Regions from separate parts of the Mesorhizobium sp. LNJC405B00 genome, predicted to be linked through region 3. Evidence: riboswitches for the same ligand, from Rfam matches in the RefSeq annotation. Region 3 holds a riboswitch; each other region holds the start of a gene.
The links. Region 3 has a riboswitch for cobalamin ahead of metE (5-methyltetrahydropteroyltriglutamate--homocysteine S-methyltransferase). Riboswitches for the same ligand answer to the same signal wherever they lie in the genome.

Region 1 (2,180 bases), on a different contig from region 3:
ATCGGCGCAGGCGATCTGGTCTTCGAAGACTTCTTCGACGGGGTCGTCATGGTCGAGCGTCTCGTCCTGGACACGCTGCGCCTGAAGCGCGTCCATGTCGTTGGCGACGCGTCCCTCGGCCAGCGCCGGGCCGTCTACCACGGCGATGACACCGTCGACCGTCACCCGGCTCTTCACGCTCGGCCACTGGAACGCCTGGACCAGCGGCTTGGGCAGAGCGAGGCCCGAGGTCTCGATCAGGATGTGGTCGACCCTCGGCGTCAGTGCGAGGATTTTGTCGAGGGCGGGCACGAAATCGTCGGCGACTGTACAGCAGATGCAGCCATTGGCCAGTTCGACGATGTTTTCCTCGGGGCAAGTGTCGATGCCGCACCCTTTGAGAATCTCGCCGTCGATGCCGATGTCGCCGAACTCGTTGACGATGATGGCAATGCGCTTGCCCCCGGCGTTTTCCAGGAGATGGCGGACCAGCGTCGTCTTGCCGGCGCCGAGAAAGCCGGTGACGACGGTGCAGGGAACACGGGAGAGATTGCCGGTCGGGTTTGAAACGTTCATCGTCAGTCCTTCAGCATATCGAGGGGTGGGATGCGGGCAACGAGGCCGCGCTTGAGGCTATCGGGCCGGCCGCGCCACGGGATGAGACCGTCGGTCGAAGTCGCGAAGAGCTTTGCGCCGGTGACGAGATCGGCGCCGCTGGTTGCGGCCAGATCGCCGAAGACATAGCTCCAGCAGCCATCACGCAGGATCGCGGCGCTGAGGCGGCGCTTGCAATTGCCGAGACATTCGGCGGTGCGGACGCGGATGTTGTCATCGGCTGCGGCGAGGCGCGTGTCGTCGGCCAGCAGTTCGCCGGCGCGGGGGTGAGCGTCTGAGCCGGTTTCATCGCGGCATGAGGCGCAGACGATGACGGTCACGCCAGCCAACGCGTCGCTATTGGCAGACGAAACATCCGCTGTGCCAGCCGAAAAACTGCTGTTCTGGTCCAAAAACCGTGCTCCTTGCCCGGAAACCCGCCAGGCGATCGGATACTTTGTCTCAGACGGCAGGTCTCCTGGCTCGCGGGTCATCGCCTTGGTTAGCCGCCTTCCCGGTGTTACCCAGTGGCTTTCGGCCTTGGCTCTTCGCTTACAGTTGCGGGGACAGCCGCGGATTTGGGATTTTCGTCCCGCACCGCATTCCCTCTTGGCCCTTGCCGTTGCGGGCAGGGGACCGTCTGGAGCGGATTTAGGCTGTTGCGGGGAGTTGTGTCAACGCACTGCTACGACATGGCGATGTCGACCAGGGGTTTCCCCAGATTGCCGGCCGGCGCCACTTCGATGCGCTCAAGGCCAAGCCAGCCCTGCATCTGCTTCAATTCCTCGAACAGCTCTGCGGCAGTTTCCGGCGGTGCGCCTGCTTCGGCGTAGGCGGCGTGGACGCGTAAGACACTCGCAGGCCGGTCGGCCTTGAGATCGACGCGGGCGACGATCCGGTCGCCGAGCAGGAAGGGCAGCACGTAGTAGCCATATTGGCGCTTTTCGGCCGGCGTGTAGATCTCGATGCGGTAGTGGAAATCGAACAGGCGCTCGGTGCGCGAGCGCTCGAAGACCACCGGATCGAAGGGCGCCAGTAGCGCGCGGGCCTCGATCTTTCGCGGCAGACGGGCGTCCTTATAGAGGTAAGCCGGCTTGTCCCAGCCTTCGACGCGCACCGGCAGCAGTTCGCCCAACTCGACCAGTTCCTCCAGCCGGCCCTTCATATCGGCCGGCGACAGGCGGAAATAGTCGCGCAGGTCACCCGACGTCGCGATGCCGTGGGCGCGGGCGGAAATGCGCAGCAATTCGCGGTGCGCGTCCTCGGCCGCCGGCACCGGCAGGTCGAGGATCGCCTGCGGCAGCACGCGCTCGGGCAGGTCGTAGAAACGCTCGAAGCCACGGCGGTGCGCCGTGGTGATGCGTCCGGCCCAGAAGAGCCATTCGAAGGCGTGCTTGGCGTGGCTCCAGCCCCACCAGCCGCCCGAACCTTTCTGGCCCTCCAGTGCCGAAGCGGCAATCGGGCCGCGCTCGGCGACCGCGCGGTAGATCTCTTCGATATAGGCGGCGTGCTCGCGGCCCCATTTGGCGAGGCCCAGATACATTTCGTCGCCGCTTTCAGCGCGCTGCATGCGCCAGCGCATCAGTGGGTAGGTCTCGAACGGCAGG
Region 2 (2,180 bases), on a different contig from region 3:
ACAGATGTCGCTTACGCCGGAGCTGGTCGCGCGCTGCTGGCGCGAGATCAGGGACCCCGGGCCGGATCCGGACGCGATGCATCTCGATGAAGCCGACTATGACGCGCTGCTGGATGAATTGCAGGTCGAACTCCCGGACAGCGAACCGCTATGGCTGTTCGGCTATGGATCGCTGATCTGGAAACCGGAAATAGATTATGTCGAGGACCGCGTTGCGCTGGCGCGCGGCTGGCATCGGTCCTTTTGCATGAACATGACGCGCTGGCGCGGCACCAAGGACAGCCCCGGCCTGATGATGGCGCTGGACCGTGGCGGACAATGCAAGGGCGTCGCCTTTCGGCTGACCGGCAATAACCGGCGCGAGCAGTTGGGCCGGCTTTTCCGGCGCGAAGTCACGCTGAAGCCGACAAGCTACCGGCCGCGCATGCTCAAGCTTGCAAGCGAGGCCGGACCGCTCAGGGCATTGGCCTTCGTCATCAACCGCAACGGCCTGACCTATTCCGGACCGCTCGACGAGGGCAAGGTCGTCGAAAGGCTGGCAACGTCCTGCGGGCACTGGGGGTCGGGCGCCGACTATCTCTACAACACGGTGAAAAACCTTGAAGAGCGCGGCATTCACGATCGCCATCTGTGGCGGCTGCAGCGGCTGGTTGCCGAGCGGATCACCGCGTTGAACCCGTAACGCCGCATGGCGCATTCGCGCTGTTGGCCGGCGGAATTTGGTTTGCCGGATGCGACCGTTTCAGCCTATAGTCATGCATGTCGTCGGTTCCGTTAGGGACCAAGAGGGAATGCGGTGAGGGCTGACTTGTTGCCCAATGCCATGGCTGCCCCCGCAACTGTGTGCGGTAGTCCTCTCCAAGCCACTGGGGATTTTTTCTTCGGGAAGGTGGGGAAGGGCGCTGATCCGCGAGCCAGGAGACCTGCCGGCGACAGGGAACTGACTTCGATGCCCTCGGGTGGAGGGCGAAAGGACAAGATATGAATACCGCTTCCGTCTCCCTCGGCGCTTCCGTCTCCTCGCAGTCGCGCTTCATGCAGCTCGTGCTTAGCGCGTTTCTGGGCATTTTCGTCGTCGGCGTTGTCGGTTTCTCGCACATCGATGCGGTCCACAATGCGGCGCACGACTATCGCCATTCGATGGCGTTTCCCTGCCACTGACGAGGATCTGACATCATGAACCTGTTTCGCAACGTCGTGTTCATCGCGGCGATCGCAGGGCTCGTGGCCGGTGTCGCTCTCGCCTGCATGCAGGCCTACGCCACCGTGCCGCTGATCCTCAAGGCGGAGGTCTACGAAAAGGCTGGTGGCGGCCATGAGCATCAGCATGCCGCGGCGCCCGCCGCCAACGCTGCGGACCCCGATGCCATGAGCACCGCCGCGCCGGCGGAAAATGCGGTGAGCAGCGCAGCACCGGCTGAAGCAGCCGCGCCGGCGGAGGACGAAGGCTGGGCGCCGGCCGACGGCTTCGAGCGTTTCGCCTTCAGTGTCGTCGCCAATATCGTCACCGGCATCGGCTTCGCGCTGGTCCTGGTGGCGGTTTCCGAGTTCGCCGGCGGCATCGGCAGCTGGCGCCAGGGCGTGTTCTGGGGTCTGGCGGGCTTTGCCGTGTTCACGCTGGCGCCGGGACTCGGCCTGCCGCCGGAACTGCCGGCAATGCCCGCGGCCGATCTCATACAGCGCCAGATCTGGTGGTGGGCAACGGTGGTGGCAACCGCGATCGGCCTTGCCCTTATTACCTTCCGCACGTCGGCGCCCCTGACCGTGCTCGCCGTCCTCCTGATCGTCGCCCCGCATATTGTCGGCGCGCCGCAGCCTGACAGTTTCGTAACGCCGATCCCGGAGGGCCTGCATCATCAGTTCGTGGTGGCGGTGACGCTGACCAATCTGGTGTTCTGGCTGGTGCTCGGCGCAGTTGTCGGCATAGTGCACTCGCGCTTCACCGGCACCGCGACCAGCCTGCGCGACAGCTTTGCCTGATCGCAGTTTGACCTTCATCATCGGCGGTGCGCGCTCCGGCAAGAGCGCGCATGCCGAAACTTTGGCGACGGCGTTGCCGCCGCCATGGGCCTATATCGCCACCGCGCAAGCCTATGACGGCGAAATGCGCGAGCGCATCGCGCAACACCGCTCGCGCCGCGGCGAGGGATGGGCGACCATCGATGCTCCGCTTGATCTTG
Region 3 (2,180 bases):
TTGCTCGATAGTTTGCGCTCAACGCCGGGTCGCGGCTCCTCGGTGAGCGCTCCCTCCAGGTTCGCTTCCACAAAGCGGCGCCCTGTCCGACAAATCGTCGATCCCGAGACCTTCAAGGGTTGCGGCGATCACCTCGTCGCTCACGCCGTCGTTCGCGGCCAAGAGGATCTGTGCGCTTTTGCGTGAGCGCGTCAAGTTGATCACCTTCCGATACTCACCTGCACCTCCTTCAGCGTGCAGGCGCAGACGAATCCCGAGATTAGTCAGTCACTTGGCGAACGACAAGCCGCGCCGCAGCCGCGCTTTACGCAGCTTTAAGGCCAGTATTTGGCCTTCATCTATGCCCGGATCTTCAAACAGCCCCGGCCGGAGCCGACATGCAGCGCCACTCGACGTCACCGCTCCGTCCGTCCACCAGATGGTGATCACTTTAGAAAAAGCCGGCCTCATCTCGCGCACGCCCGGGGCCGTCCGAATTCCTCCGGAAGCGCTTCCGATTTTGCGCTAAAACAACCCATCACAATCTGTCGAACGGTACTAGGCATCCGTGATGACGACTGGCGTGCCATTTCCCCTCGGAACACGTTTGGCGCTCACTCGTGAAAACCGCTTCTGCCACGCACGCACGGCTTGCGGGCGCATCGTCAAACATGGCCACCAATGCGATCTTCTGCATTCTAACGTTGTCACGCGCTTGAAGTCTTGTCCGGGCGATCGCGAGGGACGTCGCAGCCCGACAGGAATCCATTAGTTGGACAATGGTGGCAACGGTGCAGCGCCGCTAATGGGCGACTGAATATTTCACAATGTTAGACAAAGGCGTAAAAACACGATCACATAACGACATAAACATTTCGTTATTGCATCATTGACAAAAGAGCGGGTTGCTGTGATTGTCTGGCGTGTCGTGGTTCTCGCGTGCGGTGCTGCCGCAGCGGAGCTAAGAGGGAAGCCGGTGCGATGCCGGCGCTGCCCCCGCAACTGTTAGCGGCGAGCCAACCCCACTCATGTCACTGAGGCGAATACCTCGGGAAGACGGGTAGAGGCTATGACCCCGCGAGCCTGGAGACCTGCCACGACGAATTACGTCCACGGGCGGGGTGTCTCGGTGGCCGCTGCAACCCGGGCGTGCCGGGCCTGCTAGCGCCTTCCTTGTCACCGACGCCCCAACCATCGGGGTATGACATGACTGTCTCTCAGCAAATTCCTGTAGCAACGCTCGGCGTGCCGCGCTTCGGTCGTCGGCGAGAACTGAAATTCGCCCTTGAAAGCTACTGGTCCGGAAAATCGTCCGCTGGCGACCTTCTTGGGACGTCGAAGGCACTCCGTGCCGCTAGCTGGGAGGAGCAGCGCGATCGCGGGGTGTCAAAAATCCCGTCGAACGACTTCTCGCTTTACGACCATGTGCTCGACACCGCAGCCACGGTCGGCGCCATTCCATCCCGGTACGGCTGGAATAGCGGCGAGGTCCCACTTGACATCTACTTCGCAATGGCGCGCGGCAACAAGGGTCAGACGGAGGATTGTGGACACGCAGGTCACCAGGAGGCGGCTCATGGACCTGGTGTAACCGCGATGGAAATGACCAAGTGGTTTGACACCAACTACCACTACATTGTGCCGGAGCTCGATGATGATCAGACGTTCGCCCTCTCGTCAACGAAGCCGGTCGATTACTTCCTCGAGGCTAAAGCTCTCGGCATTCACACACGCCCAGTCATCCTTGGACCCATCACCTTCCTCAAGCTGGCGAAATCGCCTGCCGAAGGGTTCGGTCCCATCGCGCTCCTACCGCAGCTGCTGCCCGTTTACGAGCAGCTTCTGCAGAGGCTGAAGCTGTCGGGAGCCGACTGGGTGCAAATCGATGAGCCAGCGCTTGTCCTCGATCTGAACCCGAACGAACGAGCTGCGTTCGAATTCGCCTATGGCCAGCTGTCGAAAGCCGCGCCCGAGCTGAAGATCATGCTGGCTACGTATTTCGGGTCGCTGGGAGACAATCTCGAAACCGCGGTTTCTCTGCCCCTGGCCGGCCTGCATATTGATCTCGTGCGCGCTCCCGAGCAGCTGGAAACGGTGGGTCGGCTCGCTCCGAAGGATCTGGTGCTCTCGCTCGGCTTGATCGATGGCCGCAACGTCTGGCGTGCGAACCTGCCCGCCATTCTCGACCGCATCAAACCGAT
Region 4 (2,180 bases), on a different contig from region 3:
AGGAATTCGCGTCGTTCGGACAGCCCCGATGTGGGAAAGCCATAGGCTGGTTTCCAATCACGAAGTTGTTCCGTGTGGACCACGGTCCTGCACCTTGAAATTGTGCCAGGAAGTTCCTCTATGGTCATTTATCGCATTGTTTTCAGTTGCTTATGTCGAACCGAGTGGTTCGCTCCGGTGTCGGTTTCCGGGCCGTCGTTCACACCATCCTGCACGCATTGTCAACAGAAACGAACCGTTCGGTTCGATTAGAGATCGCTAATAGTAACTTTTCGATACCGTTGAGCCCTTTTTGCCCCCGATCGGAACTGGATCCGCAGCGATTCGAAACGGCGATGATAGCGCCGCAAGACAGGATCTCAGCCCTTCGGTGGTCGGCGGGGCGTATGCCGCGCGTGTCGCGCCGCATGGATATGATGTCGCTTTCATGCCGACGTCGCGATCGCTGCCGTGATTAGATGATCGCATCTCAGGTGCCGCTTCGTGACGACGCAGCGGAGAATTGGGAAGCCGGTCAGAATCCGGCGCTGCCCCCGCAACGGTGGTGGAGTTGAAGTCGCAACGGGAGACCACTGGGCAGCAGCCTGGGAAGGTGTCGCGATGGTCCGCAAGGACAACTCCAGAGCCCGGAAACCAGCCCGAGATGCATAGACTCGACTGATCGCGGTGGGCGGTCAAGAGGTGGATAGTGCATGTCCGGCGCCGCGCCGGCCTGCGTCCGATCCTTCCTCCATCACCACCAAGTTCAGTCCTTAAACCACGAGGACAGAACTATGGATACGCGCAACGACATGCTGAGGCTCCTGAACGGCCGCAAGCAAGGCTTTTCGCTGGAACAGCCCTTCTACACCGACCCGGACTATTTCAAGCTCGACATGGAGCTTATCTGGTATCGCGACTGGCTGTTCATCGGCCATGATTGCGAACTGCCGAAGCCCGGCAGCTATATCACCGTGCAGATCGGCGATTATCCGGTGGTGCTGGTCCGCGACCAGAAGGGCAACATCAACGCCTTTCACAATTCCTGCCGCCATCGCGGCAGCCGTGTCTGCAACACTGAGAAGGGCATGGCGGCAAAGCTTGTCTGCCCCTATCACCAGTGGACCTACGAGCTTGACGGCCGGCTGCTGTTTGCCCGCCAGATGGCCGACGGTTTCGACAAGAGCCAGTTCGGCCTGAAGCCCGTCGCCTGCGAGAGCGTCGGCGGCTACATCTTCATCTGCCTGGCAAAAGAACCTGCCGACTTTGCCCCGATGCGCGCCATGATAGAGCCCTACCTCAAGCCGCACCGGCTGAATGAAGCCAAGGTCGCCTTCGAGAGCACCATCATCGAGAAGGGCAACTGGAAGCTGGTCTGGGAAAACAACCGCGAATGCTATCACTGCGCCGGCAATCATCCGGAGCTGTGCAAGACATTCCCCGAAGCGCCGACGGTGACCGGCGTGCAGGGCGCCGACAGCGATCCGGAGATGCTTGCGCACTGGGCGAAATGCGAGGCGGCGGGCCTGCCGAGCAAGTTCCGCATCGATCCGGCCGGGCAATACCGCGCCACCCGCGCGCCGCTGCTGCGCGATGCCGTCAGCTACACGATGTCCGGAAAGCGCGCGGTGACGAAGAACCTGTCCGACACTGTTGCCGCCGACCGCATCGGCACCTTGATGCACTACCACTATCCGACGACCTGGAACCACATACTGATCGACCATGCGGTCACCTTCCGGGTGCTGCCGATCAGCGCTACGCAAACCGCGGTGACGACCAAGTGGCTGGTGCACAAGGAGGCGGTCGAGGGGGTCGACTACAACCTTGAGGAGCTCACCCATGTCTGGACCGAGACCAACGACCAGGACCGCCGAATCGTCGAGGAAAACGCCTTTGGCATCCTGTCTCCGGCCTATGAGCCCGGCCCCTATTCGGAGCTGCACGAGGGCGGCGTGATCCAGTTCGTCGAATGGTACGCGGCCTTTATCGGCCCGCGCCTTGCCGAAGGCGGCCGGCCGGCGCTGCGCAGCGTCGCGTGAGCTGGAGCAGGCGAAGAGGGACCAGAGGATGAATGCGATGACGGATCTTGGGCTCTATCGCCATCTCGACCAGATGGCGCCGTGGAACGATAGGCTGCAGGTGCTGGAAGTGATCGGCGTCAGCGACGAGGCGCCCGACGTCAAGACCTTCACCTTCCG

Region 1: linked by a shared signal. The riboswitch ahead of X756_RS140870 (DUF1636 family protein) and the one ahead of metE (5-methyltetrahydropteroyltriglutamate--homocysteine S-methyltransferase) in region 3 are both predicted to bind cobalamin.
Region 2: linked by a shared signal. The riboswitch ahead of X756_RS141090 (CbtB domain-containing protein) and the one ahead of metE (5-methyltetrahydropteroyltriglutamate--homocysteine S-methyltransferase) in region 3 are both predicted to bind cobalamin.
Region 4: linked by a shared signal. The riboswitch ahead of X756_RS153205 (aromatic ring-hydroxylating dioxygenase subunit alpha) and the one ahead of metE (5-methyltetrahydropteroyltriglutamate--homocysteine S-methyltransferase) in region 3 are both predicted to bind cobalamin.

Annotation. Positions count from the first base shown of each region.
Region 1 is NZ_AYWC01000017.1:48,024-50,203, reverse strand. Features, by position in the region: gene cobW (cobalamin biosynthesis protein CobW) at 1-555, opposite strand, end outside; gene X756_RS140870 (DUF1636 family protein) at 558-986, opposite strand; cobalamin riboswitch at 1,024-1,229, opposite strand; gene X756_RS140875 (winged helix-turn-helix domain-containing protein) at 1,259-2,180, opposite strand, start outside.
Region 2 is NZ_AYWC01000017.1:3,623-5,802, reverse strand. Features, by position in the region: gene X756_RS141085 (gamma-glutamylcyclotransferase) at 1-682, shown strand, start outside; cobalamin riboswitch at 750-946, shown strand; gene X756_RS141090 (CbtB domain-containing protein) at 982-1,161, shown strand; gene X756_RS141095 (CbtA family protein) at 1,177-1,980, shown strand; gene cobU (bifunctional adenosylcobinamide kinase/adenosylcobinamide-phosphate guanylyltransferase) at 1,973-2,180, shown strand, end outside.
Region 3 is NZ_AYWC01000007.1:47,790-49,969, reverse strand. Features, by position in the region: partial or broken gene X756_RS1000000169875 (helix-turn-helix domain-containing protein) at 1-240, opposite strand, end outside; cobalamin riboswitch at 892-1,093, shown strand; gene metE (5-methyltetrahydropteroyltriglutamate--homocysteine S-methyltransferase) at 1,186-2,180, shown strand, end outside.
Region 4 is NZ_AYWC01000005.1:179,303-181,482, reverse strand. Features, by position in the region: cobalamin riboswitch at 455-657, shown strand; gene X756_RS153205 (aromatic ring-hydroxylating dioxygenase subunit alpha) at 774-2,021, shown strand; gene X756_RS153210 (hybrid-cluster NAD(P)-dependent oxidoreductase) at 2,059-2,180, shown strand, end outside.